DNA from 3 places in the Moryella indoligenes genome. Region 1 is predicted to be linked to each of the others. Evidence: predicted binding sites of a transcription regulator. Region 1 holds the regulator's gene; each other region holds the start of a gene.
What was found. Region 1 encodes Rex, which represses fermentation and respiration genes when NADH is low (regulators of the CRP and FNR family bind a similar motif). Its sites were predicted from a motif close to ATTGTTAANTANTTAACAAT; they were not measured.

Region 1 (10,607 bases):
GCGCGAGATGCAGCCTCGCCACAGCCCCAATGCGCTGCGCTGCTCTGCTCACCGCCTCCGCTTCTGCCATGGTGAAGACTGTGAGACGGATATCCTCTGCAATCAGGCGCTCATAGTCCGCACCGATCACAGAACTCAGCACCAGCACCGGCTTCTCTATGCCGTGGAGACGCAGATTCAGCGCCTCCTCTGCAGAGGCCACGCAGTAGAACGCCGCATATTTCTCCAGCGCAAGCGCCACTGGAACCGCGCCGTGACCATAGCCGTCCGTCTTCACAACCGCAGCCATACGGCAGCCCGCCGGCAACATGGCCCGCATTTTCTTTACATTCTGAACCAGAGCGTCCAGATCGATCTCTGCCCAGGTCCTTCTGTATGGATTCTCCATATCTCTGTGCACACTCCTATATGCTGATTCCCGGCACAGCGCGCATCACTTCCGGAACGGCGTCCGCAATCTCCCTCGCCAGTACGCCATGGGCAGAGCAGCGCTCCGCCGCCCTGCGCCCCGCAAGCCCGTGAAGGAAAGAGCCGAAAGCCGCGGCCTCCGATTCCTCCATGCCGAGACAATAGAGCCCCGCTATAATCCCTGTCAGCACATCTCCGCTTCCCGCCTTCGCAAGTGCAGGCGTGCCGGAGACTGTGCGATACAGTTTCCCGTCCACAGCTGCGATCACGGAATGCTCAGACTTCAGGCAGCAGCTCACGCCATAGGTATCGCGATATTCCGTCGCCGCCCGCAGGCTGTCGCAAAGAAGCTCCTCCTCAGGCTTTCCCGTGAGCCGCGACATCTCCCTGATATGCGGCGTCAGAATAAAATTCTCCGTGTAGAAGCCCGTGAGATACGGGTACTCCGCAATGGTATTCAGTCCATCGGCATCCACGATAAGCGGTACAAAGGCGGTCTGAAGCACATCCTCGACGAGAGACTTTACATAGCCTGCTCTGCCAAGCCCCGGTCCCAGCACGACGACACTGCTCCACTCCATGAGCTCCGTGAGTTGCTTCATCCAGCTGTCCCGCTTCTCCGTGATGTCCTCCGGGTGATAGCTGCTGATGATGGCCTCGGGAAGCTGAATCTGAAGTATGCTTCTGTTCGCCTCCGGCGTGAGGATTCGCACCAGCCCTGCCCCGGTTCGGTAGGCGGCAAGCGCGGAGAGATAGGCCGCGCCGCTCATGCCCACGGAGCCGGCGATGATCAGCACCTGTCCGTAGCTTCCCTTATTGGCTCCCTGTCTTCGCGGCGGAATCCGGGAGAGATCCTCTGTCTCATACTGCAGCACACCATCAAGCTCTGTCACAGCGCACCTCGCCTTCCTCTCCCTCCAGCACTGCAAAGGCGACAGCCAGCTCCTTCGTATTGCTGATGGAGACCTCAATGCGGCTCCCCTTCTTTTCTGAGAAGCAGGCCGCTGCGGCTCCATAAAGCTGCACAACAGGCTTGCCTCTCTCATCCCGCAGAACCTCAATTTCTGCGGGCTCCAGTCCTGAGAAGCCGGTTCCGAAACATTTTACCACTGCTTCCTTAACAGCAAAACAGCCGGCGAGAAAGGGAGCCCTCCCCTTCGACTGCCGGCGTTCTTCCTCAGTAAAGACGCGTCTCAAAAAACCCTCACTTCTAAGGGCCTGTTCCATTCGTTCGATTTCGGTAATATCTGTCCCGACGCCGATGATCATGCTCCCGGAAGCTCCTTCCGCAGCCCGCCTGCCTTCTCAGATCTTCTCCTGTGATCCAGCTTCAGCTGTTCCGCGTGCTTCATCCTCTCCTCCTCCGCCTCGCGTGCCGCCAGCATGCGATAGGAGAGCTGCATCAGACTCTCGGAGAGGTGTACATTCTCCACCAGAACGTCCTCTCCCACATTAAGATCTGTGTGCGCAAAGTTCCATATCGCCTTGATTCCGCAGGCGCAGAGGCGGTTTGCGACCTCCAGCGCCCGATCCCGCGGGAGGGTGAGCGTCGCAATATCAACTTCATTCTCCGCGAGATACTCCTCCAGTCTGTCCAGACTATATACCTCGGCTCCCCGTATATTCCTGCCTATCACCTCGGGATCAATATCAAAGAGGGCCTTGACAAGAAAGCCCCTTCTGCTGAAGTTCTGATAATTTGCCAGTGCCTGTCCAATATGGCCGGCACCGATAATAATCACCTTATTCTGACGATCTATCCCCAGAAGCTTCCCGATCTCACCGTGCAGATAACTCACATTGTAGCCGTAGCCCTGTTGACCGAAGCCGCCGAAATTGTTCAGATCCTGACGAATCTGTGAGGCTGTCACATGCATGCGCTTTGCCAGATCGTTGGAAGAAATCCTGTCAACATTTTCCTCCTTCAGATCTGCAAGATACCTGTAATATCGCGGAAGTCTGGATATAACTGCCTTCGAAATTTTTTCTTTCACTCTGTCAATGCTCTCCTGCTCTGGCCCGGGCAAAATATACCTTCCCGATGGCATAATACAGAATCAGTATAGTGATTTTTACAGTTCTTGTCAATCATTTCACATTCGGGTATACTGGTTTCAGTACTGAAATCCGGCATTTTCAACAGCAGGGAACAGCGTTCGGAGCCGGATTCAAAGGAGCGGAAATGATTTTAAATGTAGCACACATATCCAAGGCCTTCGCAGGTGAGCGTATCATAGAGGATGCCTCCTTTTTTCTGAATGAGCGCGACAGAGCAGCCATCGTGGGGCTGAATGGCGCGGGTAAGACGACACTTTTAAACCTCATCACCGGAGAGCTGACGGCTGACGAGGGAAATATCTCCCTGAGACGGGACTGCCGCATGGGTTATCTGAAGCAGAACAACACCATCGATTCCGAGCTCAGCGTGCGCGAGGAGCTGACACAGGTCATTCAGCCCATACGCGATATGGAGGCACGCATGGCTTTTCTGCGGGAGCAGATGAAAAACACCTCCGGCACGGAGCTGGAGACACTGTACAGAGAATATACCGCGCTGGAGCACAGCTATGAGCTCGCGGACGGCTACTCCGCGGAGAGCCGCGTAAACGGCATATTGAACGGTCTCGGCTTCTCGGAGGAGGATGCGGAGCGGCCCATGCACACACTCTCCGGCGGGCAGAAGACACGCGTCTTTCTGGGAAAGCTCCTTCTGGAGGCGCCGGAGCTCATCCTTCTTGACGAGCCGACCAACCATCTGGATCTCTCTAGCATCGAGTGGCTTGAGACCTATCTCATGAACTATCCCGGCACCGTGCTGATCGTCTCGCACGACCGCTTTTTTCTAGATCGCATTGTGACGAAGGTCATCGATATTGATGCGGGACATGTATCCAGCTACAGTGGAAATTACACAGCCTATGCGGAGAAAAAGGCTGCTGTGCGCGAGGCGGCACGAAAGGCCTACCTCAATCAGCAGCAGGAGCTGAAGCATCAGGAGGAGGTCATCTTAAAACTTCGCTCCTTCAACCGCGAGAAGTCCATAAAGCGGGCCGAAAGCCGGGAGAAACTCCTTGGAAAGGTAGAACGTCTGAAGCGTCCTGATGAGGAAAAGGCCGACATGGAGCTTCGTTTTTCCATGGAGGAGGCCAGCGGCAACGATGTGCTTCAGGTGGAGCATATCGCAAAGGCCTTTGGAGCGGAACCGCTCTTTACAGACCTCTCTTTCTCCCTGAAGCGTGGGGAGCATGTGGCAATTCTCGGAGACAACGGCAGCGGAAAGACGACGATACTGAAAATCATCAACGGGCTGCTCTCGCCGGATGAAGGCTCTGTGACGCTCGGCGCACGCGTCATGGTCGCCTATTACGATCAGGAGCACCAGGTACTGCACCCCGAGAAGACGCTTTTTGAGGAGCTTCAGGACAGCTGGCCGGATATGAATAACACAGAGGTCCGGAATATGCTCGCTGCCTTTCTCTTCACTGGAGACGAGGTCTTCAAGCGGGTCTCGGAGCTCTCCGGCGGCGAGCGCGGCAGAGTATCCCTCGCAAAGCTTATGCTGTCCCGCGCCAATTTCCTGATTCTCGACGAGCCGACGAATCATCTTGATATGGTGAGCAAGGAGGTGCTGGAAACTGCGCTCCGCGCCTTTCCGGGCACGGTGCTCTATGTCTCACATGACCGCTACTTTATCAACCGCACCGCGACCAGAATTCTGAATCTGACTGGCGGACAGCTCTTAAATTACATCGGGAATTACGACTACTATCTGGAAAAGAAAGCAGATGTGGAGCGCGCCGCGGCGCTGAGCGGTCCCGCAGGTTCCGGTGTATCTGTCTCCGCAGCTTATGCCGCGCGCAGCAGTGAAGCCGGCAGCACAGACAGCGCCCGCGCTGACTGGGAGCACGCGAAAGCGCAGAAGGCGCTCGAAAAGAAGAGAAAAAATGCTCTGGCGCAGTGCGAGCAGCGCATCCACACGCTGGAGGAGACACTGCGGACGATCGAGGCAGAATTTCTTCTCCCCGAAAACCAGCGCGATGCTGCCGCGCTGCTTGAGATTCAGCGGCGAAAGGAAGCAAACGAGGCTGAGCTTGAGCAGCTCTATGCAGAGTGGGAGGAGCTGGCGGAGGACGCATAAAGCGCCGCAGACACACGGCGCTTCTCTCATCATATAGTCATATAGAAAACTCCCCCGATCTGACAAGCTCCCCTCATGAGTGAGAGGAGCTGAGGTCCGCCTGCGGACTTTATTTCTTTCACTGAACATTGCAAGACACAGGCTCAGGCGAGAAGTATCATCCCTGAGCTCTCAACAGAAAGGAGCTTTTATGAAGCCTGAACGTTCCGCATTCCGGCGCATCGCGGCACTGCTGCTCGCTCTGCTCATCCTGATCCTGTTTGCAGCCACTCTCCTTGTCGGTATCTTTGGCGGCAGTTCCTCTCTTCCGCTGCTTCGGGTTCTCATCTTCTCCGATGTCGTCATCCCGGCAGTGATCTACGGCTATCTTCTGATCATCCGGCATTCCGGCCGCGATAGATGATCTCCTCTCTGCCCGGCCCATTGGAGATCTGCTTTCAGATACTGATCTCCGCCTTCTCTCCGAGCAGCGCACTGTACTCCCTTAGGACAGGCGCCACCTCGGCGGCAAGAAAATCCGTGACCTGCTCCGGACTTCTTCCTACATAGCGCCCCGGCTCCATCGTCCTCTCAAGATCCTCAAGATTCAGCTTAAAGGCCGGATCGGCGGCGATCAGCTCCAGAAGATCATTGTCCCTTCCCTCTTCCTTTACGTGGCGCCCCGCCTCCATGGACAGCTGCCGTATCCGCTCGTGCAGCTCCTGACGGTCGCCGCCTGCCTTTACCGCATCCATCATAATGTTTTCAGTGGCCATGAAGGGAAGCTCCGCCATGAGATGCTTCTCGATCACCTTAGGATATACAACAAGCCCATCCACCACATTTAAGTACAGCAAAAGGATGCCGTCCACTGCAAGAAAGGCCTCCGGGACGGAAATGCGTTTATTGGCGGAATCGTCCAGAGTGCGCTCAAACCACTGTGTGCTCGAGACTATCATCGGATTCAGAACATCGCTCAGCACGTAATCCGCAAGAGAGGCCATGCGCTCACAGCGCATGGGATTCCGCTTATAGGCCATGGCAGAGGATCCGATCTGCGTCTTCTCAAAAGGTTCCTCCACCTCCTTCAGGTGCTGAAGAAGCCGGATATCATTGGAGAACTTGTGGGCACTCTGCGCAATACCCGCGAGGACATTCAGAACTCTTGTATCCACCTTCCTCGAGTAGGTCTGCCCGGAGACTGCAACACAGGAGGCAAAGCCCATCTTTTCTGCGATCATCGGGTCAATGCGGCGTATTTTCTCCTCATCCCCCTCAAAGAGCTCCTTGAAGCTTGCCTGCGTTCCGGTGGTGCCCTTGCAGCCCAGCAATTTCATGCCGTTCAGTACATAGTTCAGATCCTCCAGATCCAGCAGCAGCTCATTGATCCAGAGCGTCGCGCGCTTTCCGACCGTAGTCGGCTGTGCAGGCTGAAAATGTGTGAAGGCAAGTGTCGGAAGCTCTCTGTAGCGCTCCGCAAAGCCGGAGAGCTCCGCAATCACATTCACGAGGCGCTCTCTCACAAGCCTCAGCCCCTCAGTCATGAGGATAATATCCGTGTTGTCTCCGACGTAGCAGCTGGTCGCACCAAGATGAATGATCCCCTTCGCCTTCGGACACTGCACACCGTAGGCATGGACATGGCTCATCACGTCGTGACGCACGAGTTTCTCCTGCGCCTCCGCCACCTCATAATTGATATTCTCCGCGTAGCTCTTCAGCTCTGCAATCTGTTCCTCGCTGATGTTCAGTCCGAGCTCGCGCTCTGTCTCCGCCAAGGCGATCCAGAGCCGGCGCCAGGTTCTGAATTTCTTCTCCTGGGAAAAAATGTACTGCATCTCCTTTGACGCGTAGCGCTCAGAAAGAGGGCTGGTATAACCGCTGTAATTCTTTGACATCACTTCTCTCCTCCACTTTCAGAAATTGATTCTCTCTCATGCGGGTGAACACAAACAGTATTCCACACCACATGAGAAAAGCCTCGACCTTCCTCACTCTCTGTCGGTGAGGAAAGCCGGGGCTTATAGTTTTCTCAGGATGAGCTGTGCCCGCTAAGGCCCAGCCGTCTGCCAAGTTCTGCGTACGCATCCTGAACGTTTCCCAGATTCTTCAGGAAACGCTCGCTGTCAAGTCTTTCATGTGTTTCACTGTCCCAGAGGCGCATGGTATCCGGAGAATATTCCCCTGTGATCAGCAGCTCCTCCTTATATCTTCCAAACTCCACGCTGAGATCGACGAGATCCAGCTTCCGCTTCGCGAAATAGACGCTCAGCAACTCATTGACACGAAAGGCCGTCTTTACAATTTTCTCGATCTCCGTCTCTGTGACGAGCTTCAGAGCCAGTGCATCATAGCCGTTGATCATCGGTTCTCCGAGTCCCTCTTTGCAGTAGCGGAATTCTGCTGTGGGCTGCGGGAGGGCCGTCCCTTCAGCGAGCCCTGTGCGCTCCGCAAAAGCGCCCGCGCTGTAACTCCTCACCCGGATGCGCAGGGGAATGCGCTCTGTCTCACGGAAGAGGCAGTCTGTGTCTGTGGTTTCCTCCACAAAAGCCGTGCGAAGGCCCTGCGTCTCCAGATAGCGGAAGACGTGTGCGCTCATCCTGCTGCACAGCGCCCCTTTCCCGGGGAAATTCCCGCTGCGACCGGAGTGCAGATCTGTCAGTGTATCCTTGCGGGAAACCAGCACAAGAGACGGATCATCCGTGCGATACACGCTCGCTGTACTGCTGTCGGAAATCATCTCCCGTTTTTCCATACGCGAAGTTCCTTTCCAGTTTTACTCAAAGTATGCGGAGTGAAACACGCCGCCCGAGGTGCAGTGCTACTGCTGTCACTTCAGCACATCTCCGATCACATCCGCCATGGTATAGTAACCAGCGGGCTTTCCGGCGAGGAAGCGCGCCGCAGTAAAGGCGCCTTTTGCCCAGATCTTCCGGCTGTAGGCGGTGTGGCTCAGCGTAATGAGCTCGTCCTCTCCGGCAAAGATCACATCATGATCCCCGGGAATTGTTCCGCCGCGCACCGCTGAAATACCGATCTCATGTGGATCCCTGGCCTCATGGCGCTCGGAACGCCCGTAGACATAGCGAAACTGTCCGTCGCAGGCATCATTAATGGAATCCGCAATGGCAAGTGCAGTTCCGCTCGGCGCATCCACCTTGCGTCTGTGATGCTTCTCCACGATCTCAATGTCATAGCCATTCGCCGCAAGAATTTTTGCGGCGTCCGCCGCAAGCCTGATCAGCAGATTCACCCCCAGCGCCATATTGGCACTGCGAAGCAGAGCCGTCTTCTTGGATGCCTCCTCCAGTCGGATCTGCTGCTCCATCGTGAGCCCAGTCGTACAGATGATGGCGGGGATCTGTGTTTTCTCAACATAGGAGATCAGTGCATCCACTGCGCGCGCCACCGAAAAGTCAATGATCACATCCGCCTCGACACCCGAAATATCAGACATATGCTCAAAGACCGGAAAATCATAGTGTACTGCAGTATCAACATCGACACCCGCTGCGATGCGAATACCTGTCTCCTCCGCAGCCGTATCACAGATCATTCTTCCCATATGGCCGTTGCAGCCATGCAAAATGATATTAATCACAGAATACCATACTCCTTCATGGCCGCTCTCAGGGTTCGGAGATTCTCCTCCTCCATCTCACAGAGCGGAAGACGAAGCGGCCCCACCTCTCTGCCCATGAGATTCATGGCTGTTTTCACCGGGATCGGATTCACCTCGACAAAGAGCTGACGAACCAGCTCCGCCGCCTCTATCTGCATGGCGGCTGCCTTCGCCATATCTCCATGCAGCGCCGCCATACATAAATTATGCGTCTGCTGCGGTGCAACATTGGCAAGCACAGAGATCACTCCCTTGCCTCCCAGTGCCATCAGCGGCACAATCTGATCGTCATTTCCCGAGTAAATCTCGATCGGCGCGCCGTCCATCAGCGAGAGTGTGCGGAGGATCGCGGTAAAGTTTCCGCTCGCCTCCTTCAGTCCCACAATATTGTCGACATTTTTTACCAGATGGGCAATCGTCTCCGGCTGTATGGTCATGCCGGTGCGCCCGGGAATATTATAGAGCAGAAGCGGAAGCGTGACCGCGCGCGCCACCTCTGTGTAGTGGCGAATGAGTCCACTCTGTGTCGTCTTGTTGTAGTAGGGAGACACCAGCAGCAGCGCGTCTGCGCCGCAGCGCTGCGCCTCGACAGAGAGATAGATCGCCGTGTCCGTAGCATTGCTCCCCGTCCCCGCGACAACCGGAATTCTGCCTCTCACGATCTCACAGCTGCGCTTGATGACCTCAATATGCTCCTCATGCGTGAGCGTTGAGGACTCTCCTGTGGTTCCGCAGGCGATGATCGCATCTGTTCCGCCTGCGATCTGCTCCTCGATAATCTCCTCCAGCTTATCGTAGTTTACACTGAAATCCCTGTTCATCGGTGTGATAAGGGCCACACCGGAGCCTTCAAATATAGCCAAGGCACTACCTCCGTCAGGTATTAATCATACTTTCGATATACGAGATGCAGTCTACATCCTTCTTTAACTCCGCCGGAAACACCTTCCCGGTGATGACGAGCTCCATCTCCTCCGGCTTTGCCTGAATGAGCCGTTTCAGTTCCTCGGTGCTCAGCACACCGAGATCCACGAGTCCCAGAAGCTCATCCAGAATCAGCACATCGCTCCCCGCTGTCGTCATGACCTTCCGCGCAAAGCTGATGCCATTCTTAAGATTCATGAGATCTTCCTGTTTTTCCTCCTCCGAGAGATTCTCAAACAGGCCCTCATACTTCTCAAAGCTGAAGGCTTTCATCTCCGGCTCCAGTTTCTTCAGGACAGACATAAACCCCTCGTTGGCCTTTCCCTTCAGAAACTGAATCACAGTCACCGTCTTTCCTTCCGCAAGAGACTTAATACCCTTGCCGATCGCGGCGTTTGTCTTTCCGGCACCGCTGCCGCAGATCACAAAGACCTTCCCTCTGCACCTTCCCATCGGAATATTAGCTCCCTTCAATCAGCTAATCGTAACACAGAAAAAACAGAATTGCAATGAACAAAGAACGCACAGCAGTCTCAGCGCTTCCGGACCAGCTCACCCTCCCGCTTGTAGATCGTGTTTGCAGGAAGCACGCCGCGCACGCTGGAGAGCGGATACACAGTCGTATTCTTTCCGATCACGACCCCCGGATTCAGAACCGAACCGCATCCCACCTCAACGCCGTCGCCGAGTATCCCTCCGATCTTCCTGAGGCCGGTCTCAATTTCCTCATTCCCGCAGTGAATCACAATATTCTTTCTGTCGCTCTTAATATTGCTCGTAATGGCTCCCGCCCCCATGTGACTGCGATAGCCAAGGACTGAATCGCCGATATAGTTGTAGTGCGGCGTCTCCACGTGATCAAAGAGTATGCTGTTCTTGAACTCGCAGGAATTGCCCGCAACGGAATTCCGCCCGATCAGGACATTCCCCCTCACAAAGGCACACTGCCGCAGCTCTGCGCCCTCGCAGACAATCAGCGGCCCCTTCAGGCTTACAGTCTTCGCGATCTTCACAGAACGGTGTACCCAGATGCAGTCCCCAAACTTCTCATACTCCGACTCCGGAAGCGTCTGACCGAGTTCCATAAGAAAGCTGCCGATCTCCGGCAGCAGCTCCCAGGGATAGCTGAAGCGCTGAAACAGCGGTGCCGCTATGGTTCTGTTCAGATCAAACAGCGCCTCAATGCGCAGATCCTCTTTTTTCATCACTGATCTCTCCTCTTTTTTCTGTAAGTTCTAGCCGCCACTGCCTTTGGAGGCGGATAGTAGCTCCTCATCTTCTCAAAAGCATCCCGCAGAAGGTAGCCCGCATTGCTCTGCTTTACCTGTTCTGTGCGGCGGCTCACAAATGCCCTGAGCTTCTGCATATACTCCTCCGGGCTTATAGCTCCCTCCGCCACGTAGCCTAGTCCCTTCTCCCAGCTGGCTGTGAGCTCCGGATTCAGAAGCTGCCGCAAGGAGAGCAGCACCGCCTCGTAGATCATCTCACCGAGCAGGGTCGGTGTGATAATCTGCGTCTTTCCGTTCAATGCGAGAT
Region 2 (10,607 bases), on a different contig from region 1:
AAAGAGAAACTGACCGCAGGTTCCGGATGCGCCCCAGGACGCCGCACCCAGCACCCCGCAGATGAGACCACGCTTTTGAATAGAAGACATAAAGACCTCCGAAAATATGGTAAAATAACGAGGAAAGACTCCATGCGCTTGCGCAAATGGAGTTTTGACGAGAAACTCCATCGAGCGGAAGCGAGATGGTAAAATAACGAGGAAAGACTCCTCGCGCCTGCGCAGGAGGAGTTTTGACGAGAAAACCCATCGAGCGGGAGCGAGATGGTAAAATAACGAGGAAAGACCCCCCGCGCCTGCGCAGGAGAAGTCTTGACGACAAAACCCATCGAGCGGAAGCGAGATGGTAAAATAACGAGGAAAGACTCCTCGCGCTTGCGCAGGAGAAGTCTTGACGAGAAAACCCATCGAGCGGAAGCGAGATGGTAAAATAACGAGATGATAAAACAGCAAGACGGTATGATATCCGTATTAGCACAAAGGAGGAGCATATGTTCAGTACAACGCTCTGTTACATCGAAAAGGAAGGCCGCTGGCTCATGCTGCACCGCATCAGGAAGAAAAACGATCTGAACGAGGGCAAATGGATCGGCGTCGGCGGTAAGTTCCTGGAGAGCGAGAGCCCAGAAGAATGCCTGTGCCGAGAGGTGCAGGAGGAGACTGGCTATCTGCTTCACTCCTGGCAGTATCGCGGGATCATCACCTTTGTTTCCGACCGCTGGGAATCCGAGCATATGCATCTCTTTACCTCCTCAGATTTCTCAGGGGAGTACCACAGCTGTGATGAGGGCGTCGCAGAGTGGATTCCTATTGAGAAGGTGATGGATCTGAATCTCTGGGAGGGAGACAGGATATTTTTAAAGCTGCTGCTCTCTGCTGTCCCTTTTTTTTCTCTGAAGCTGGTCTATGAGGGGGATATGCTGGTGCAGGCCATGCTGAACGGGAAAAGGCTGGAGAGCTTATCCTCTTAATCTATAGTCTCCGGAGTGAAAAGTAAAGCGTTTCCACGGCAGTTTGGGGCAGTAGGAGGGCTTATTTATCAAAACGACTACGCAGGGGAAGCGTGCCTGCTATTTCTTGTGCAGTCTTCAGAATTGCGGAAAATTTAGGCCGTGTGCTACACTGCTTTTTGTAGAGAAGAAGAGAAGATAGAGAGGGAAAGCGCTTCCCCGGGAGACTTATGCTGGAAAATATCACAAATCTGTTTATGTTTATCGGCGGCATTGGAATGTTCCTCTACGGCATGCACCTTATGGCTGACGGAATGCAGAAGACCGCCGGTAACCGTATGAAGGATTTTCTTGGCATGCTGACGAGCAATCGCTTTACAGCGGTGCTTGTCGGTGCGGCGATCACGGCCATTATTCAGAGCTCCGGAGCGACCACAGTCATGGTTGTCGGTTTTGTCAGTGCCGGACTGATGACGCTCGGTCAGGCAGTCGGCGTTATCATGGGCGCCAATGTCGGAACCACGGTCACCGCTTGGATCGTATCGCTGAGCCAGCTGGGGGATTCATTAAAGGTACTGAACCCGGAATTTTATGCGCCGCTGCTTACAGGGATTGGCGCGGGCATCATGATGTTTGCGAAATCCCCAAAGAAGAAGGTGGGGGCGGAGATCATCATCGGAATCGGTCTTCTGTTTCAGGGCCTCAGTTTTATGTCGGACGCGATTTCGCTTTACACAGATGCACCGATCTTTGCTGAGGTATTCACTGCACTTGGGTATAATCCGATTCTGGGCATACTCTCCGGAGCCCTGATTACCGGACTGCTGCAGAGCTCCTCGGTATCCATCGGTATTCTGCAGACCCTTGCCATGAACGGGCTGGTCACAGCCAATGCGGCTGTTTTCATCACGCTCGGCGGCAATATCGGATCCTGCGTGACAGGTATGATGTCTGCGGTGGGCAGCTCCCGCACGGCAAAGCGGGCTGCGGTGATGAATCTGAGCTTTAATGTGATCGGAGCAGTTCTCTTCGGTGTTGGTGGTACCCTGCTCTTCACCGCTCTTCCGCAGATCGCACATCACAGCATCACTCCGGTGCAGATTTCTCTCTTTCATACTTTTTTTAACTGCATTATGACTCTGCTGGTGTTCCCGATGGCGGATCATATTGTGGAGCTCTCCGGCATTGTTGTGCGGGAGCGTCCGGGTGAGGATGAGGCTGCTGAGGAGTATGCAAAGGAGCAGCCGCTGACGCATCTGGATCCGCGTATCTTCGGTCAGCCGGCAATGGCAATTGCGGCGCTCTCCAATGAGGTCGCAAATATGGGGCGGCTTGCACAGGAGAATATTGACCGCGCCTGTGAGGTCTGTTTCACCAGAGATGAAAAAACGATAGAGCAGATCTTTGCTGAGGAGAAGCGTCTGAATCAGATCAATAAAGAGCTGGGAGAGTATCTGGTGCACGCGAGCACACTGTCTGTGAATGATCATCAGAAGCTTGTGGTGACGAATCTCTTTAATTCGCTGACAGATATTGAGCGAAGCGGGGATCACGCGGAAAATATTGCGGAAAATGTGCAGATTCTGGGACAGAGAGGTCTTGAGCTCTCCGCGACGGGACGCGCGGATCTGAGGGAGATCACTGAAGCGGTGAAGGAAGCCTTCGGAACGGCTGTGGAGGCCCGGGCAAAGCGCAGTGTTGCGCTGGCACGCAGGGTGAGTGTCTGTGAGGATCTTGTGGACACGCTTCGCGATGAGCAGAAGGAGAGGCATATTGAGCGTCTGTCCCGCGGAGAGTGCAATCCGGCCGCAGGTCTTGTGTTTATAGAAATCATCGATAATCTGGAGCGTATTTCTGACCACGCTGAGAACATGGCGGAATATATCATGAATGAGATGTGAGGCAGACATATATTTTCACTGTAAGCTTGCTTTTTGCGGGAGCGGCGAGTACAATAAGCTTGAAGTAAATTGACTATTATTTAACATTTTCTGCTATGAGAGTCAGGAGGGTAATCCAATGGTAAAGGTTGCGATTAATGGTTTTGGACGTATTGGTCGTCTTGCATTCAGACAGATGTTTGAGGCAGAGGGCTATGAGGTTGTTGCGATCAATGATCTGACGAAGCCGGAGATGCTCGCGCATCTTCTCAAGTACGATACCGCGCAGGGCGGCTTCATGGGCCGCATCGGTGAGGGCAGACACACAGTTGAGGCCGGTGAGGATCACATTATCGTCGATGGAAAGAAGATCACCATCTATAAGGAAGCGGATGCGAAGAATCTTCCCTGGGGTGAGATCGGTGTCGATGTTGTTCTTGAGTGCACGGGCTTCTATACCTCCAAAGAGAAGGCATCCGCACATATCGCAGCGGGTGCAAAGAAGGTTGTTATCTCCGCTCCGGCAGGAAATGACCTTCCGACCGTCGTGTACAACGTCAATGAAAAGACACTGACCAGAGAGGACAATGTCATTTCCGCGGCGTCCTGCACCACCAACTGCCTCGCACCGATGGCAAAGGCCCTGAACGACTACGCTCCGATTCAGTCTGGAATCATGAGCACCATCCATGCGTACACCGGAGATCAGATGATTCTCGATGGCCCGCAGAGAAAGGGCGATCTCAGAAGATCCAGAGCGGGCGCTGCGAATATTGTTCCGAATAGCACCGGTGCTGCAAAAGCGATCGGCCTTGTCATTCCGGAGCTGAATGGAAAACTGATCGGCTCTGCACAGCGTGTTCCGGTGACAACCGGTTCCACCACCATCCTTGTGGCAGTTGTGAAGAAGGCAAATGTTACGAAGGAGGAGATCAACGCTGCGATGAAGGCAGCTGCGAACGAGTCTTTCGGCTACAATGAGGATGAGATCGTTTCCTCCGATGTCATCGGCATGAGATACGGTTCCCTCTTTGATGCGACGCAGACCATGGTCAGCCAGATCGGTGAGGATCTGTACCAGGTTCAGGTTGTCTCATGGTATGACAATGAGAACTCCTACACCTCTCAGATGGTTCGCACCATCAAGTATTTTGCGGAGCTGGCATAATTCGACGGAATTCATTTCGTGATTACAGCATCAGCTGAAAAGTGACTCATAGCGGGTCCGGCTCTGGGGCCGGACCCTTTTGTGTCTGGTACAGCGGATGCGCGGGTGTGATGATACAGGCAAAAGTCTGTGCGCAAAGAGCTTCCCGCTTTTTATGATGCAGTGAAAAAGGAGAGAGCGATGTTAAACAAGAAGACAGTGGACGATCTGAAGGAGCTGAAGGGCAGAAAAGTGCTGGTGCGCTGTGATTTTAATGTACCAATTCAGGATGGTGTGATTCAGAGCTATAACCGCATTGATGGCGCACTTCCGACCATTAAGAAGCTGCTGGAGCAGGGAGCTAGAGTGATACTCTGCTCCCATCTCGGAAAACCGAAGGGAGAACCGCTTCCAGAACTGAGCCTGAAGCCGGTTGCGCCCGCACTCAGCGAGCGCCTCGGTAGGGAGGTGAAATTTGTCTCTGATCCGCGCGTCACGGGAGAGGAGACACAGAAGCTCGCTGCAGAGCTGAAGGACGGCGAGGTTCTGCTGCTTGAGAACACCCGTTACCGCATAGAAGAGACAAAGTATGGAAAGGATGAGGCTGCAGAGAGCTACGCAAAGGAGCTCGCAGCGCTGTGCGACAACGGCATCTTTGTGGATGATGCCTTTGGAACCGCCCACAGATCTCATTGCTCCAATGTCGGCGTGACGAAGTACTGTACAGAGTCCGTAGTAGGCTATCTCATGGAAAAGGAGATTCGTTTCCTCGGGCAGGCGGTGGAGAATCCGGTTCGCCCCTTCGTTGCGATTCTGGGGGGCGCGAAGGTCTCTGACAAGCTGAATGTCATCAATAATCTTCTGGACAAGGTGGACACATTGATTATTGGCGGTGGCATGGCTTACACCTTCCGCAAGGCACAGGGACATCTGATCGGAAGATCGCTCTGTGAGGACGATAAGCTCCAGTACACGCTCGATATGGTTGCAAAGGCAAAGGAGAAGGGCGTGAAGCTTCTGCTTCCTGTCGATAATGTAATTGCAAAGGAGTTCAAAAACGACACAGAGCGCAAGGCGGTTTCTGAGATTCCGGATGACTGGGAGGGGCTGGATATCGGCCCGAAGAGCGTGGAGCTCTTCAAGGATGCGCTGAAGGGAGCAAAGACCGTGGTCTGGAATGGTCCCATGGGCGTATTTGAATTTGAAAACTTTGCAGTCGGAACGCTGGAGATATGCAAAGCAGTTGCGGAGCTTCCGGACGCTACGACTGTGGTCGGCGGCGGCGACTCCGTGAGTGCGGTGAAGCGTCTCGGCTTTGCGGACAAGATGACCCATATTTCTACCGGCGGCGGTGCCTCTCTGGAATTCCTTGAGGGCAAGGAGCTTCCGGGCGTAGCTGCGGCAGACAATCGTGACTGAGAGGAGCAGAGGCATGAGCAGAAGAAAAATTATTGCTGGGAACTGGAAGATGAACAAGACACCGTCTGAGGCGATAGAGCTGGTGAAGACGCTCGCCCCGCTGGTTGAGAACCCGGAGGTGGATGTTGTCTACTGTGTTCCGGCGATTGACATTATCCCCGTGAGGGAGGCGCTGAAGGGAAGCGCTGTACATCTCGGCGCGGAGAATGTTTATTTTGAGGAAAAGGGTGCTTTCACAGGAGAAATATCCCCGGAGATGCTGAAGGATGCAGGTGTTGAGTACGTGATTATAGGTCACTCTGAGCGGAGACAGTATTTTGCGGAGACAGATCAGATCATCAATAAAAAGCTCTTAAAGCTTCTGGAACACGGCTTTAAGCCTATTGTGTGCTGTGGAGAGAGTCTGGAGCAGAGAGAGGCCGGTATCACGATGGATTGGATCAATATGCAGATCAAGATCGCATTTTCCGGCGTGAGTGCGGAGCAGGCGAAGGGCGTGGTCATTGCATACGAGCCGATCTGGGCCATTGGGACCGGAAAGACTGCGACGACCGCTCAGGCGGAAGAAATCTGCGGCGGCATCCGTCGAACCATCGCAGCACTCTATGACGAGGCGACGGCAGAGGCAATCCGCATTCAGTATGGCGGCTCCATGAACGCAGGCAACTGCAGGGAGCTGCTCGCACAGCCGGATATTGACGGTGGTCTGATCGGCGGTGCGGCTCTGAAGCCGGATTTTGGAACAATCGTGAATTATAAGAACGCTTAAGTAAAACATGAAGTGAAAAAAGCAGCGACAGGGCAGAGGATTTTTCCTCTGCCCTGCTGCTGCTTTCGCTCTGCCCAGCGGCGTATGCTTCCAATCATAAATCCCGCCGGACGTGGTTTCAGCGTTTAGTTCTCGCGCATATTTGCCGCGATGGAATCTGCGAGATTGTCCATCTCATCCACCTGAGACTCCTTCAAGGAGGAGGCAAGAGAGAGGCGCTCGTTCAGTATGGTCATGCACTTCATCTGCTCGTCAAGGAACTGATACATGAGATCTCCGGACTTTACGGCCCAGGAGCCGTTCTCTACGATGGCAAAGGTGCGGTTCTGAAGGTTCAGCGCCTTCATGTCATTTAAGAAGTTCAGCATTACCGGATAGATGCCGAGGTTGTAGGTCACAGAGGCCAGAACAATGTGGCTCACGCGGAAGGCCTCGCCGATCAGATAGGACACGTGGGTTTTGCTGACGTCGTAGACCGCGATGTCTGTGATGCCGCGCTCACAGAGCTTCGCCGCGAGCGCCTGGGCAGCCGCCTCGGTGTTGCCGTACATGGAGGCATAGACGATCATGACGGACTTGGACTCCGGCTCATAGCTGCTCCAGTGCTGATACTTGTCGAGAATGTAGTCGATATTGCTTCTCCATACCGGGCCGTGCAGTGGGCAGATAAACTTGATCTGGTCGAGGAGCGGAGCTGCCTTGCCGATGAGCTTTTGTACGTGCGGGCCATACTTCCCGACGATATTTGTGTAGTAGCGGCGTGCCTCGTCGATCCAGTCGCGGTCGAAATTCACTTCATCGTTGAAGAGCTTTCCATTGAGAGAGATGAAGGAGCCGAAGGCATCTGCGGAGAAGAGCGCGCCGTTTGTGGTATCAAGGGTGATCATCGCCTCCGGCCAGTGGACCATGGGAGCAGTCACGAAGGCCACTGTGTGCCGGCCGAAGCAGGCAGTATCGCCGTCGGTGACCTGGATCTGCTCATGACTGTCAATGTCAAAGCCGAACTGGTGCATGAGCATGAAGGACTTCTCAGTGCTGATAATCTTGCACTTCGGATAGCGGATCAGAACCTCCTCGATAGATGCACCATGATCCGGTTCCATGTGGTTGATGACGAGAACATCGAGCTCGCGTCCCTGAAGAAGAAAGCGAACGTTTTCGAGAAGCTGACGGCAGGCGGACCAGTCAACGGTGTCGAAGAGGACGCTCTGCTCATCGAGAAGCAGATAAGAGTTGTAGCTCACACCTCTCGGAATCGGGTGGATATTTTCAAACAGTGTCAGGCGATTGTCGTTGGCGCCGACCCAGAACAGATCATCTGTAATTTTTCTTACGCAATGCATACGGTTCCTCCTTTATGCGTGTAAATGGGTTATGTATTCAGACCTCTACGAAATTTTCCTTTGGTTCCGCGCACTCCGGGCATACCCAGTCCTCAGGCAGCTTGTCAAAGGTGGTTCCGGGCGCGATATCTGCGGAGGGATCGCCGAGCATCGGATTGTACTCGTAGCCGCAGCCGTCGCAGACGTGGAGCTTGTATGCAGGACGCTCCTTTTTCGGGGTGGCTCTGCGAATCTTCTTCATTGCGGGAGCTTCCTTTTTCTTGCCGGTATCGAGTGCGGCGGTAAGCAGCGGAAGCACCTCATTTACATCGCCGACGATGCCGTAGTCGCAGTTTTTGAAGATCGGTGCATTTGCATTTTTATTGATTGCAACAATGGTAGACGCGTCGCGAAGTCCCTTCAGATGCTGGATTGCGCCGGAGATGCCGCAGGCGATATAGAGATTGCCCAGGAACTTCTGACCCGACATACCCACATAGCGATCCAGCGGTACATAGTGGAGCTTCTCTGCGACCGGTCTGGAAGAACCGATGGCTGCGCCGGCTGCCTTTGCAAGATTTTCGATGAGTTTCATATTGCTCTTGTCGCCGATACCCTGACCTGCGCTGACGACGCGCTCAGCCTTGGTGATCGGAGTGTCGATCGGGATGCCGACAGTGAAGTCGTAGCCATCCTGCTTCAGATTCTCGACGAGGCCTGCGACGCGCTCCTCTGCACTGCCTTCCTTGAAGAGGATCTTCTTGCGCGGTCCGGTGACATCCTTCGGCTTGGAGGAAAGAGGAAGTACGATGTTCTGCTTCGGCTCTTTGCCGAGTATGTGAGAAGCTATGACGACGCGCTGGATCTCATTGGTTCCCTCATAGATGGTTGTGATCTTTGCATCGCGGTAGAAACGCTCCACGTCCATGCCCTTCAGGTAGCCATTTCCGCCGTAGATCTGAAGTGCCTCATTGGTCACCTCCACTGCAGTGTCGGAGGCGTACTGCTTTGCCATGGCAGCTTCCATACCATAAGGCTCATGCGCCTCCTTCATATCGGCTGCGCTGTACACGAGGAAGCGGGAACAGCGGATCTTTGTCGCCATATCCGCGATCTTGAAGGAGATGGCCTGCTGGAAAGCGATTGGCTTGTTGAACTGGACACGCTCCTTCGCGTACTCTACGGCACTCTCAAAGGCGCCCTGGGAGATACCAAGAGCCTGGGATGCTATGCCGATACGGCCTCCGTCCAGTGTTGCCATAGCGATCTTAAAGCCCTGCCCTTCTCTGCCGAGGAGATTCTCCTTCGGAACCTTGACATCATTGAAGAGAAGCTGGGCAGTTGCGGAGGAGCGGATTCCGAGCTTGTCGTAGTGATCTCCGAACTCAAAGCCCTCCATGCCCCGCTCTACAATAAAGGCGCTGATACCCTTTGTGCCGATGCCCGGTGTTGTGACTGCAAATACGACATAGACGTCTGCTTGCCCGCCGTTTGTGATAAAGATTTTTTCACCGTTCAGAAGGTAGTAGTCGCCTTTCAGCTCTGCTACGGTCTCGGTCCCGCCTGCATCGGAGCCGGCGTTTGGCTCAGTTAATCCAAAGGCCGCAATTTTTTCACCCTTTGCGCATGGAACGAGATATTTTTGCTTCTGTTCTTCTGTGCCGAACGCAAAGATTGGCCAGGAGCCGAGAGAGGTATGTGCGGAGAGGATTACGCCGACGCCCCCATCCACGCGGGACAGCTCCTCGACTGCGATTGCATAGCTCAGGACATCCAGTCCCGCGCCGCCGTACTCCTTCGGATAGGGAAGCCCCATCCATCCGTGCTCCCCCATCTTTTTGACAACCTCTGTGGGGAATTCGTTGTTCTGATCCCATTGAAATGCGTAGGGCTTGACTTCGGCCTCCGCAAACTGGCGGATCTCTGCACGAAGCGCCTCATGGGCTTCAGTTGTTTTAAATAACATAGTTCGCCTCCTTTATATTTAGATAAATTATATGATGTCATTTCATTGTTGTGCCGGAATTCTCCGGAAGATCATCTCCGAAGAGCAGGGTCTGAAGAGAATTGCGCTTCAGTTCCGTATTGAAGACGCGCTCAATACGGGATAGCTGAATGTGCATGCGGCAGATGCGCTTGTCCCGCTCACGCCACTCGCACTGGTAGTTTGCTGCCGTACAGGCACTGATATGACGGCCCGGATCGATGATTTTCAGCAGATCGTACAGTGTGATCTGACTGAGATCGGCAGTGAGCCGCACACCGCCTCCTACACCTCTGGTAGCCTGAATCAGTTTGGCATCGGCAAGCTTTCTTATAATCTTATAGGCAAATTTGTGCGGAACCATCTCCCGTTCGCAGAGCTCCTTCATGACGTGCAGATTTCCGTCTGAAAGGTCTCGCAAAATGCGGAGCGCATAGTCGACTTCTCTGGTGATCAGCAGATATATCCCCTCTTTTCTGAAAAAAATGAGAGAAAAGGTGTTTTTCTCCTGTTTCTTATGCATGTATTATAGTATTGTTGACTATGAAAGTCAACAATTACTAAAACTTTAACAATCTTTTCGGCCTGTATCCGGGAAAGACTCAGGAAAAAAGAATGAAAATGAAACTCTTTCTCAAATTCCTTGACAAATTGCAGTGACAGGAATAATATTGAAAACAGTTTTCAATTTCGCGAGTTGAAATCATCATGTGAGCGCGCAGGAACGCGTAATCAAATTTTACAGCGCCGGAAGTACTGGGGTTAAGAACAGGAAAGCTTTCAAAAGGGTGATAAGGAGCAGAGAGTTATGAAGAAAAATATTGCGGCTATTATGACGGCATCTGTGCTGGCTGTGTCTGCGCTTGCGGGCTGCGGAAGCAGTGCAAAGAGTGCGGCAACGACCACTGCGGCTGAAACTGCGGCAAAGGCTGAGGAGAGCAGAAAACTCAGTATTGTTACGACGATCTATCCAGAGTATGATTGGGTGAAGGAGATTCTTGGCTCCAATGCGGAGCATGCGGAGCTGACGATGCTGCTGGATAACGGCGTGGATCTTCACAGCTATCAGCCGACTGCGGAAGATATCATGAAAATTGCAGACAGCGATCTCTTCATCTATGTCGGCGGCGAGTCTG
Region 3 (10,607 bases), on a different contig from region 1:
GTCGATCCGCAGTACGTCGTAGAAGCGGAACTGAAACGCAATGCGCCGTATCCACCATCGGTAGCCGTCCTGTTTCATCTTTGTCCAGTCAAAGAGGGGGTTGCCCCAGAGCTGACCGGTCGCCGAGAAGCCGTCCGGAGGGCAGCCCGCCACAGCGATAGGGTGCAGCGTTTCGTCCATCTGAAACTGTCCGGGATCCGCCCATACGTCTGCGCTGTCCTCCGCGGCGTAGATCGGGAGATCCCCAATGAGGGAGATGCTTCGCTTGGCTGCTTCGTCCCTTAGCCGTCGCCACTGCACAGAGAAGAGGAATTGTACGCCCCTCCAGAAGCGGAGCTCATCGGAGAGCTCATCCTGCGCTTCCTTCATGGCCTCCTGCTCACGCTTTTTCAGCGCTGCGGGCCAGCAGCTCCAGGACGCGCCCTGAAAGCGTCCCTTCAGCGCCATGAACAGCGCGTAGTCTTCAAGCCACCACGCCTCCTCCGCACAGAACTGACGGAGTGCAGGAAGCAGGGGATGGTCCTCTGCCCACAGTCGCGTTACAGCGCGACGCAGGACGGACAGACGATGTTCGTAGAGCAACGCATAGTCCACGCGGGCGGGATCATTACCCCAGTTAAGGTTCTCATACTCCTTGCGGAGCAGCAGCCCTGCTGCACGAAGCTCCTCGAGATCTATCAGATAGGGGTTTCCTGCAAAGGAGGAGCAGGACTGATAGGGAGAGTCCCCGTAGCCTGTGGGTCCGATGGGAAGTATCTGCCAGCAGCGCTGTCCTGCCTCTGACAGGAAGTCGAGGAAGGCGCGCGCGTCCGCCCCGAGGGTACCCACACCGCAGGGAGAGGGGAGTGCTGTGATTGGCATCAGTATACCGGAACTTCTCATAAAAATGTGACCTTTCTATGGATGAGCGGCTATCAGCAGCGCGGTGTGCCGATACTCTCGCTGAGGCGGAGTTCAAAGGGAATGGTCTCGTGGAGAGGCGCCGCGCCGAGGCGTATCTGCTGCAAAAGCGCGCTGACGCCGCGCGCCGCAAGCGCTTCTGTATTCTGGCAGACAGTGCTGAGGCGGGGAATGCTGTATTTTGCCGCGGCGATTCCGTCGTAGCCGACGAGGGAGATATCCTCCGGAACCCGGAGCCTCCGGTCGCAGATTGCCCGCAGTGCCCCGAGGGCAATCACATCCCCCAGAGCAAAGATCGCGCTGAGCGCCCCGTTTCGTTTTAAAAGCCGCATGGTCGCCTGATAGCCCTCCTCCATGGAATAGCGGCAGGGCTCGTAGCAGCGATCCAGATCAAAGCAGAGACCATGTTGCTCCATGGCTTGCTGAACGCCCCGGATGCGCCGGTAGCTCACCTGATGGAGTGCAAGACTTCCGCCGATGACACCGATGCTTCGGTGGCCATGCTCCGTGAGACTGTCGATCACCTGTGCCGCCGCGGAGGCATCGTCCGTCGTAAAGCTTGAGAGATTCGGAAAGCCGAGGGCGCGGGCATCGTTTGTCAGGAGCACCGAGGGAGTGCTGAGCTGCGAAAAGCTGTCTTTAAAGTGCTCCAGATCTCCGCCGAGGAAGAGAAAGCCCTTCGGATGGCGGAGCTCCATGAGCCTTGCGGCGTGCTGCACCTCGTCCGCATCCTCATCCAGATATGCGACATAGCTCGCCTCGCCGTTTTGCTGAAAGAGCGACTGACTCCTCTCCAGGATGTCCGCAAAGAGAGGATTCTGTGAACCTTTTACGAGAACTGCGACAGAGGACTGCGCCTGCATCTTCAAAAGCTTTGCGTTGTCGTTCGGGGCAAAGCCCTGTTCTTTAATCACGGCAAGCACCTTCTCCCGCGTCTTTGGATTCACGTCCGGATGCTTGTTGAGCACCCGGGAGACGGTGCTCACACTGTAGCCGGACAGCCGGGCGATGTCTTTGATGGTCATAGCGTTCACCTCCCTGTACTGTGCGGCTCAGCCCTTGACAGCGCCGGACGCCACACCCTTGATGATATATTTTTGGCAGGAGAGATAGAAGACGATTACAGGAATTACTGCCATGATGAGGGCCGCCATAATCGCGCCCATATCCACTCTGCCATAGGAGCCCTTCATGTACTGGACCACAATGGAGATGGTCTTGTACTTGTTGGTATCAAGCACCAGATAGGGCAGAAGAAAGTCGTTCCATATCCACATGGTCTCCAGTATGCCGACGGAGATGTAGGTCGGCTTCATGATCGGAAGCACCACGGAGAAGAACATTCGGAGCGGGGAGCAGCCGTCGATCAGAGCGGCCTCTTCGATCTCAATCGGGATGGACTTCACGAAGCCGCAGAACATGAAGACCGCGAGCCCTGCACCGAATCCCAGATAGATGATGATAATGCCCCAGGGTGTGTTAAGGTGCAGGCGGTCTGCCACCAGAGAGAGGGTGAACATCACCATCTGGAAGGGGATGACCATGGAGAACACGCAGAGCAGGTAGATGGTCTTTGTGACGCGGTTTTTCACACGGGTGATGAACCACGCGCACATGGAGGTGCATACCAGGATCACGAGCACAGAGCCCACCGTGATAAAAACGGTCCAGCCGACAGCTTTCAGAAAGCCGTACTGTCCCATCGCGGCGGAGTAGTTGTCGAGACCCGTGAAGGTGCTCTCATTCGGGAGCTCAAAGGGCTTCAGGTTGATGAAGGACTTCTTCTTGAAGGAGTTGAAGAACACGATGATGATGGGAAGAATGTAGAAAAGGCACAGAAAGGTGAAAAAGCCTGTGCCGATATTGTTCAGCGTTTCTTTTCTTTTCGTCACTGCTGTACCTCCTTGGAGCGGGTGGCGCGAAGCTGAATCAGCCCGATGCCGACGACCAGGATGAAGAAGATGACGGCCTTCGCCTGTCCGACGCCCTCCCAGCCGACGCGGCCGTAGAAGGTATTGAAGATATTCAGCGCCAGCATTTCAGAGAGCTTCGAGGGCTCGCCGGCGGTGAGAGACAGGTTCTGGTCAAAGAGCTTGAAGCCGTTGGTGATGGAGAGGAAGGTGCAGATGGTGATGGAGGGCATCATCATGGGAATGATGACATTTTTCAGTCTCTGCCATCCGTTTGCACCGTCGATCTGCGCCGCCTCCAGCACGCCGCCCGGGATGGACTGCAGCCCTGCGATGTAGATGATCATCATATAGCCGATCTGCTGCCATGAGACCAGTATCACCAGTCCCCAGAAGCCGTACCACTGGTTCAGGGCGAGGGCCTTGCCGTAGCCCGCCAGTATGCCGTTGAATATGAGCTGCCAGATGTAGCCCAGCACGATGCCTCCGATGAGATTCGGCATGAAGAAGACCGTGCGGAAAATGTTGGTGCCCCTAAGCTTCTGTGTCAGCGCCAGTGCGATCGCGAAGGCAATGACGTTGATGACCGTGAGAGAGACAATTGCGAAGAGGGCGGTGTACCAGAAGGCGTGGCGGAATATGCTGTCCTGAAAGGCGAGGACGTAGTTTTCAAATCCCACGAAGCGCGCGTCGGTGACTGTTGTGAACTCGCAGAGCGAGAGCCAGAGCCCCATGGCAAAGGGCGCCAGAAAGCCGATGAAAAAGGCGATCATGGTGGGCAGAAGAAAGATGGGAAAGTAGCGTTTTATGGCTTTCTCCACGGAGTGGCCTCCTTTCTCAGGGAGAAATCGGAAGTGAAATGTCCTGATCAATCAGAAATGGCGGGCGGGCCGAAACTCCCACCCGCCAAACGGTGTGCATTCTACTGATATTACTTCGCCGCTGCTGCCTCGGTGGCCCAGCCATCTACAAAGCTGGTCACGACAGCCTTCCAGTTATCGTCGCTCTGATCTGCCGCGTAGCTTGTGAGCGCGGAGCCCACGCCGTTCTTCCACTCCTCGGAGGGGATATGGTTGAAGACCCAGGACACGGCATATTTGCCGGAGGCGACAGATTCATTCATCTTGTTATTCAGAATGTTTGCGGTCTCCTTGGCGTTCTTGAACGGGGAGATAAAGCCCATCTCCTCTGCCATGGCAGTTGTGCCCTTGTCGGAGGTCACGCACCAGTTGATGAAGTCCAGCGTTGCCTTTACAGCTTCCTCGGAGGCCTTGGCGTTGACGCACCAGTAGTTCTCGGTTCCAATGCAGAGGCCCTGTTTGTCCTCGCCGTCTACGCCGATGTAGATCGGGATGATGTCGAGCTTTGAGGCGAGCTCCTCGCCGCCCTGCTCCAGGATATTTTTGTACTCCCAGGTTCCGTTCTGATAAAAGACGGCCTGCCCGGTGACAAATTCTGCGGTGGAGTCGTCAGCGGTCTTCGTGGAAAGAAGACCCGGCTCGCAGGTCGCGTTGTTGATGTAGAGATCCCAGATCTGGCGGTAGTTGTCAAGATAGCTGCCCTTGATCTCTGCCGGAGTTCCCTCGTAGCCCTCGTCCTTATACTCATAGTAGAGCGGAAGGTTGGCGAGGTGGGTCTTGAAGCGCCAGTCGGAGGAGCCGTCCATACCTGCGGAGGTGAAAGCGGAGAAGCCGAGCTCGTCCTTTCTCGCGCTGATGTCCTCAACGATTTTTTTAAAGGAAGCAAAGTCCTTGATATCTGCGGTGCTGTAGCCTGCCTTCTCCAGCAGCTCGCTGTTCACGATGATGCCATAGCCCTCATAGACATAGGCAAGCCCCAGCATTTTGTCGCCGTCCATCAGCTTGAAGTCGTCGCTGGTCAGCTCTCCCTCAACGGCAGTGCCGCTTAGATCCTGGCAGTAGTCCTTCCATGCCGCGAGGCCCACAGGTCCATTTACCTGGAAGAGAGTCGGCGCCTCAGATTTGGACATCTCCGCCTTCAGTGTCGCCTCGTACTGGCCGGAGGCTGCGGTCTTCACGATGACCGGAACACCGGTCTCCTCCGTGTAGGCCTTTGCGAGCTCCTGCCACTGCGTATCTGCCTCAGGCTTGAAGTTCAGGTAGTAGACAGAAGCGCCGTCCGCCTTCTTGTCGGCCGATCCTGAAGCTGTGCTTCCGGAGCCGCCGCAGCCTGCCAGAAGAGAGAGGGAGATGGCCGCGCCGAGTCCCATTGTAAGTAGATTCTTCTTCATTTCATATACCTCCTTAAAATAGTTGCCTGATTACTGATGCAGTGCGAAGAGACCGATTCCGGAATATCACTGGAGGGATATGGCGGAGTGTTTGGGCAGTACTCTGGACGACTGCATTCTGCGTTCCGGAAACTTATGACAGATCGTTGCTTTCCTGCTTCTGGTAACGGTTCCGGAAACGTTACCAGAAGGCTGCTAAGCTGATATTACGCCCTGTTGTCAGGACAATCAAGAAAAAGAATTATATTTTCTTGATTTTGTATAGTCTCACAATTTTCTGCGCGGCTATTTGTGCAGAATTTTGGGTTTCTTGTGCCCTTCAGCAGAATATTTCAGATGATTATTACTGATTGGAATGATATACTGAAAACAATTAGCAGGTTCAAACTGAGGCGGAGATTTGATGTTGAGTATTTCATCTGCCTTTGAGCCGGGAGCGAGGCAAAGCGGAGGTGAAACAGAGACTGAGGGAGGCGTACCCGGAAGGGATGTCCTTAGAGGTGGCGGATGTGTGATGAATAAGAAGTGGAAGATGCTGGCACATGCCTGTGTGGTTCTGTGTCTGGGGATTGTCTATCTGGAATTTGTCAGAAGAAGCGGATATGGCATTCCCTGCTTATTTCATCAGTGCACAGGCCTTGAGTGTCCGGGCTGCGGGATGACACGGGCCATGATTGCGCTTTTGCACTTCGACCTGAAAGCTGCGTGGAGGATGAACGCGCTGTCCGTGACGCTGCTGCCGCTGCTGCTTCTGTATCTCTTATTCCGCAAGCTGAAACAACGGCGGACGGATGAGCTGCAGTTCAGTGTCGCGGAACTTCTGCTTTTGCTGATCCTGCTGATTGGGACACTTGCATATGGCGTACTGCGAAATTTATCTTAAAAGAAGGGGGACTACAACCACATGAAGTTTTGTTCGAATTGCGGAAAACCAGTGGACGCGACGGCAAAGTTCTGCATGAACTGCGGAGCGCCGCTGCATCATGAGACGGCGGGGGGCGCTGCACCGCAGGAGAGAGCACCGCAGGAAAACCAGATGGATCAATCCGTTCAGGAGGCTCGGCAGCAGGTTCAGAACACGCAGCAGCAGGCGGCACAGGGGGACGCAGCCGGGTGGTCGCAGCAGAGCCAGAGCGCGAGTACACAGCAGACGCAGAATACACAGCAGGCTCAGAACACGCAGCAGGACCAGTATACACAGACAAAAGAGGGAGCCGCTGCAGAGCAATCGTCGCAGCAGAATCAGTATACACAGGTAAATCAGGAGGCTGCTGCGAGACAATCGTCGCAGCAGAATCAGTATACACAGGTAAGTCAGGGAGCCGCCGCGGGACAATCGGCACAGCAAGACCAGTATACACAGACAAATGAGGGAGCTGCCGCGGGGCAATCGTCGCAGCAGAATCAGTATACACAGGCAAGTCAGGGAGCTGCTGCAGGGCAATCGTCGCAGCAGAACCAGTATACACAGGCAAGTCAGGGAGCTGCTGCAGGGCAATCGTCGCAGCAGAACCAGTATACACAGGCAAGTCAGGGAGCCGCTGCAGGGCAATCGTCGCAGCAGAACCAGAACAGCTGGCAGAAGCAGGGGCAGGAGGCATTCAACGATTTCAGCAAAGCTGCCGGCGACAGGGCGATGGAGTGGACCGATAAGGCAATGAAGGGGCTGGATGGCCTCCCACCCACCGCGGTGCGTTTCTTTTGTCTGGCAGTGCTGTTTGTGCCGCTGGCGCTGGGGATCATCCTTTTCCCGCTGGAGCAGCTTCAGGAACAGATGTACTGGTACGATGGCCCATACATGCTGGTAGGCTTTCTTATGGGGCTGCTTCGTGCGGCAGCTATCATTATCACGCTCATCGGCGTCGGGCTGGCGGCTCGGGAGTTCCTGAAAGGACAGAGTGCGGGCGGACCCGGTGAGACCGGGCGCAGCGTAGACAGGATGCTTCCGCTCATCGGTGCAGTGTTTGCGCTTCTTGCCTGCGGGAGCCTGCTTGGAATTCGTCCTCTGTGCCTCTTTCTGGTGCTGGCGGCAATCATCGGCGTCTACCTCCTGATCACACAGCAGGACAGTCTCTCCCGGGCTGCGGGAGCCGGTGCGGGTATGGCTGCTTCCGGCGGGCAGCCTGTTCCGGGCTCGGAGTTTGACGGAAAAGGGCTGGAGTATCTGGGCTACAGCCTGCTTGCCGCTGTCGTGAACGCTGTGACCTGCGGCATTGCGTGGCCATGGATGCAGTGCAGGATCGTAAAGTGGCGCAAGAATCATACGCTCATCGAGGGCAGACGCCTGGACTTCAACGGCACAGGCGGGCAGATGTTCGGTCTCTATATCAAGTGGGTGCTGCTCTCGTTAGTAACCTGTGGTATCTATACGCTCTTTGTTCCTGTGGATTATCTGAAGTGGGAGATGAAGCATACCTTCTATTACGGGGATCAGGTAATGCTGGATCATGCCGTTCCGGGCTCGGAGTTTGACGGCAATACCTTTGAGTGCGCCGGCTATATGCTCCTCTGCTTTATCATCACAGTCTGCACCTGCGGCCTTGCGCTTCCCTGGGCCATCGCATTCATGAAGCGCTGGGAGATGCGTCATAAGCTGATCGGCGGCAGAAGGCTGAGCTTTGGCGGTACCGGTCTTCAGTTCTTTGGTCATTATCTCCTCATTGCCCTCTTCAGTGTGCTGAGCTGCGGCATCTATGCCAGCTGGGGACAGGTGCGGATCTGGAGGTGGATCTACAGGCACTGCAGCTATGAGAATGGATGATCCTCTGCGTGCGAAGCAAGATAATCTATAAAAAAAGCAGAAAAGCACAGATGTGTACACAAAATCCGCGATATAAAGCGCAATATAGTGCTTAATAACTAAGAGAAGAGAGAAGAGATTGATAAAAAATTGTCAAAAATGTTTGACAAAGCGAAATGGCTCAGATATATTATTGCTATAAGCAATAAAAACAAAGAAATGTGGTTTATCATGTTCAGGCTCAAGGAGGAAAAAAAGCTATGGCTAAGAAAATTGTTCTTGCTGGCGCATGCCGTACCGCAATCGGAAAGATGGGCGGCGGGCTGAGCACAACCCCCGCGGTGGAACTCGGTGCAATTGTCATCCGGGAAGCCATGAAGCGGGCAGGTATTACCCCGGAACAGGTCGATCACGTGTACATGGGTAATGTGCTCCAGGCTGCTCTGGGCCAGAACCCGGCGCGACAGGCTGCGCTCAAGGCAGGTCTTCCCTATACATCCACGGCAGTGACAGTAAATATCGTCTGCGGCTCCGGTCTGAACTGCGTCAATATGGCGGCACAGATGATCCAGGCGGGAGATGCAGATATCGTCGTGGCAGGCGGTATGGAGAATATGTCCATGGCTCCCTATGCGCTGACAAAGGCACGCTTTGGCTACAGAATGAACAATGCGACGATGATCGATACCATGGTGAACGACGGACTCTGGGATGCCTTCAATGATTATCACATGGGTATTACGGCAGAAAATGTTGCTGAAAAGTATGGTCTGACCCGTGAGGAGCTGGATGCGTTCTCCGCAGACAGCCAGCAGAAGGCCTGCGCTGCGATGGCAGCGGGACGGTTTGACACGGAGATCGTTCCGGTTCAAGTGAAGCAGAAGAAGGCTGTGGTTGAGTTCGCAAAGGATGAGGGGCCGAGAGAGGGCACCACAGTCGAGGGACTTGCGAAGTTAAAGCCGGCATTCAAGAAGGATGGAATAGTCACAGCGGGAAATGCTTCCGGAATCAATGATGGCGCGGCAGCAGTGATTGTGATGAGCGAGGAGAAGGCGAAGGAGCTCGGTGTGAAGCCGATGGCCACCTGGATCGGCGGCGCTCTGGGCGGTGTGGATCCAGCCATCATGGGAATCGGTCCGGTGGCGGCGACCACAAAGGCTTTCCAGAAGACAGGCTTCACCATCGATGATATGGATCTTGTCGAGGCGAATGAGGCCTTTGCGGCGCAGTCCGTGGCCGTGGCGAGGGACCTGAAGTTTGACATGTCGAAGGTCAATGTCAACGGAGGCGCGGTTGCACTTGGACATCCGATCGGCGCTTCCGGCTGCCGCATTCTGGTGACGCTGCTTCACGAGATGCAGAAGAGAGATGCAAAGAGAGGTCTCGCAACCCTCTGCATCGGCGGCGGACAGGGCTGCGCCACAATTGTGGAGAAGTACGAGTAAGTGCAGAGCAGGGCTCGGTTATCACTTGATGAAAATCAGATATCAGTAGAAACAGGCTGGGTGCGCAGTGCCGAAAATTCGGCACTGCGCGTGGTGCGTTAAGAAGAGTTAAGAAGAAGCGAGGGAAGCTATGGGATATGTAGATTATGAAAGCAAAGGGCAGATCGGAATCATAACCATTAATCGCCCAAAAGCTCTGAATGCTTTAAACAGTGAGGTTCTGGACGAATTAAAGACCGTTGTTGAGAGCGTCGATATGGAAGAAATTCGTTGCCTCATTGTGACTGGAGCCGGCGAGAAGTCCTTTGTCGCCGGGGCAGATATCGCGGAGATGAGCGGACTCAGCGCTGCGGAGGGAGAGGCCTTTGGAAAGAAGGGAAACGATGTATTTCGCATGATAGAGACGCTGCCCGTCCCGGTGATCGCTGCGGTCAATGGTTTTGCACTCGGTGGGGGCTGTGAGCTCTCCATGTGCTGTGATTTCCGGATCTGTTCGGAGAATGCGATGTTCGGACAGCCGGAGGTGGGACTTGGCATTACTCCGGGGTTTGGTGGCACCCAGCGACTGGCCCGGCTGGTCGGTCCGGGCATGGCGAAGCAGCTCATCTATACTGCAAAGAATATTAGGGCGGAGGAGGCGCTTCGCATCGGCCTGGTGAATGCTGTCTATCCGCTGGAGCAGTTGATACCGGAGGCGGAGAAGCTCGCCGCAAGGATTGCCTCCAATGCGCCGATCGCGGTGCGCGCCTGCAAGAAGGCGGTCAATGAAGGACTGGAAGCAGATATGGATGCCGCAATTGTGCTTGAGGAGAAGCTGTTCGGCAGTTGTTTTGGCACACATGACCAGAAAGAAGGCATGTCTGCGTTTCTGGAGAAGCGTAAAGAGAGAGAGTTTTTGAATCACTGATAAGGGTATCTGTTAAATCTATACATAAATCAAGCGTTTTTTGTGGCGGCAATCAGAAATATATAGTATGATGACACAGTAATAAGGAGGAGTATTCTATGAAGGTAGGCGTTATCGGAGCCGGAACCATGGGAGCCGGCATTGCACAGGCATTTGCGCAGGTCGAGGGCTATGAGGTATGCCTCTGTGATCTGAACGAAATCTTTGCCGGAAGAGGAAAGAAGCGTATTGAGGCCAATCTCCAGAAGCGCGTCAGTCGCGGCAAGATGACAGAAGAGGAGATGACGGCAATTCTTGACCGCATTCACACGGGAACCAAATACATCTGCGAGGAATGCGACCTCATCGTCGAGGCTGCCGTTGAGAATATGCAGATCAAGAAGGATACCTTCCGTGAGCTTGCGACCATCTGTAAGAAGGATTGTCTTTTTACTACAAATACCTCTTCGCTCTC

Region 2: a site for Rex is predicted at 2,920-2,939, ahead of gap (type I glyceraldehyde-3-phosphate dehydrogenase). Genes of this name have one in related genera too.
Region 3: a site for Rex is predicted at 7,940-7,959, ahead of J2S20_RS03620 (acetyl-CoA C-acetyltransferase). Genes of this name have one in related genera too.

The regions. Positions count from the first base shown of each region.
Region 1 covers NZ_JAUSTO010000009.1:33,556-44,162, forward strand. Annotated here, with positions in the region: gene alr (alanine racemase) at 1-388, opposite strand, end outside; gene J2S20_RS07995 (NAD(P)H-hydrate dehydratase) at 405-1,301, opposite strand; gene acpS (holo-ACP synthase) at 1,288-1,677, opposite strand; gene J2S20_RS08005 (redox-sensing transcriptional repressor Rex) at 1,674-2,456, opposite strand; gene J2S20_RS08010 (ABC-F family ATP-binding cassette domain-containing protein) at 2,591-4,546, shown strand; gene J2S20_RS08015 (hypothetical protein) at 4,737-4,949, shown strand; gene purB (adenylosuccinate lyase) at 4,984-6,423, opposite strand; gene J2S20_RS08025 (phosphoribosylaminoimidazolesuccinocarboxamide synthase) at 6,558-7,280, opposite strand; gene dapB (4-hydroxy-tetrahydrodipicolinate reductase) at 7,356-8,126, opposite strand; gene dapA (4-hydroxy-tetrahydrodipicolinate synthase) at 8,123-9,010, opposite strand; gene J2S20_RS08040 (cob(I)yrinic acid a,c-diamide adenosyltransferase) at 9,024-9,524, opposite strand; gene J2S20_RS08045 (LbetaH domain-containing protein) at 9,605-10,276, opposite strand; gene J2S20_RS08050 (DNA topoisomerase) at 10,276-10,607, opposite strand, start outside.
Region 2 covers NZ_JAUSTO010000012.1:28,995-39,601, reverse strand. Annotated here, with positions in the region: gene J2S20_RS09110 (DMT family transporter) at 1-90, opposite strand, end outside; gene J2S20_RS09105 (NUDIX hydrolase) at 492-971, shown strand; gene J2S20_RS09100 (Na/Pi cotransporter family protein) at 1,181-2,851, shown strand; gene gap (type I glyceraldehyde-3-phosphate dehydrogenase) at 2,970-3,998, shown strand; gene J2S20_RS09090 (phosphoglycerate kinase) at 4,179-5,396, shown strand; gene tpiA (triose-phosphate isomerase) at 5,410-6,165, shown strand; gene J2S20_RS09080 (FprA family A-type flavoprotein) at 6,291-7,508, opposite strand; gene J2S20_RS09075 (acyl-CoA dehydrogenase family protein) at 7,546-9,453, opposite strand; gene J2S20_RS09070 (RrF2 family transcriptional regulator) at 9,491-9,994, opposite strand; gene J2S20_RS09065 (metal ABC transporter substrate-binding protein) at 10,280-10,607, shown strand, end outside.
Region 3 covers NZ_JAUSTO010000003.1:197,004-207,610, reverse strand. Annotated here, with positions in the region: gene malQ (4-alpha-glucanotransferase) at 1-882, opposite strand, end outside; gene J2S20_RS03650 (LacI family DNA-binding transcriptional regulator) at 915-1,925, opposite strand; gene J2S20_RS03645 (carbohydrate ABC transporter permease) at 1,953-2,792, opposite strand; gene J2S20_RS03640 (carbohydrate ABC transporter permease) at 2,789-3,631, opposite strand; gene J2S20_RS03635 (ABC transporter substrate-binding protein) at 3,742-5,061, opposite strand; gene J2S20_RS03630 (DUF2752 domain-containing protein) at 5,576-5,944, shown strand; gene J2S20_RS03625 (DUF898 family protein) at 5,966-7,822, shown strand; gene J2S20_RS03620 (acetyl-CoA C-acetyltransferase) at 8,062-9,246, shown strand; gene J2S20_RS03615 (enoyl-CoA hydratase-related protein) at 9,377-10,153, shown strand; gene J2S20_RS03610 (3-hydroxyacyl-CoA dehydrogenase NAD-binding domain-containing protein) at 10,252-10,607, shown strand, end outside.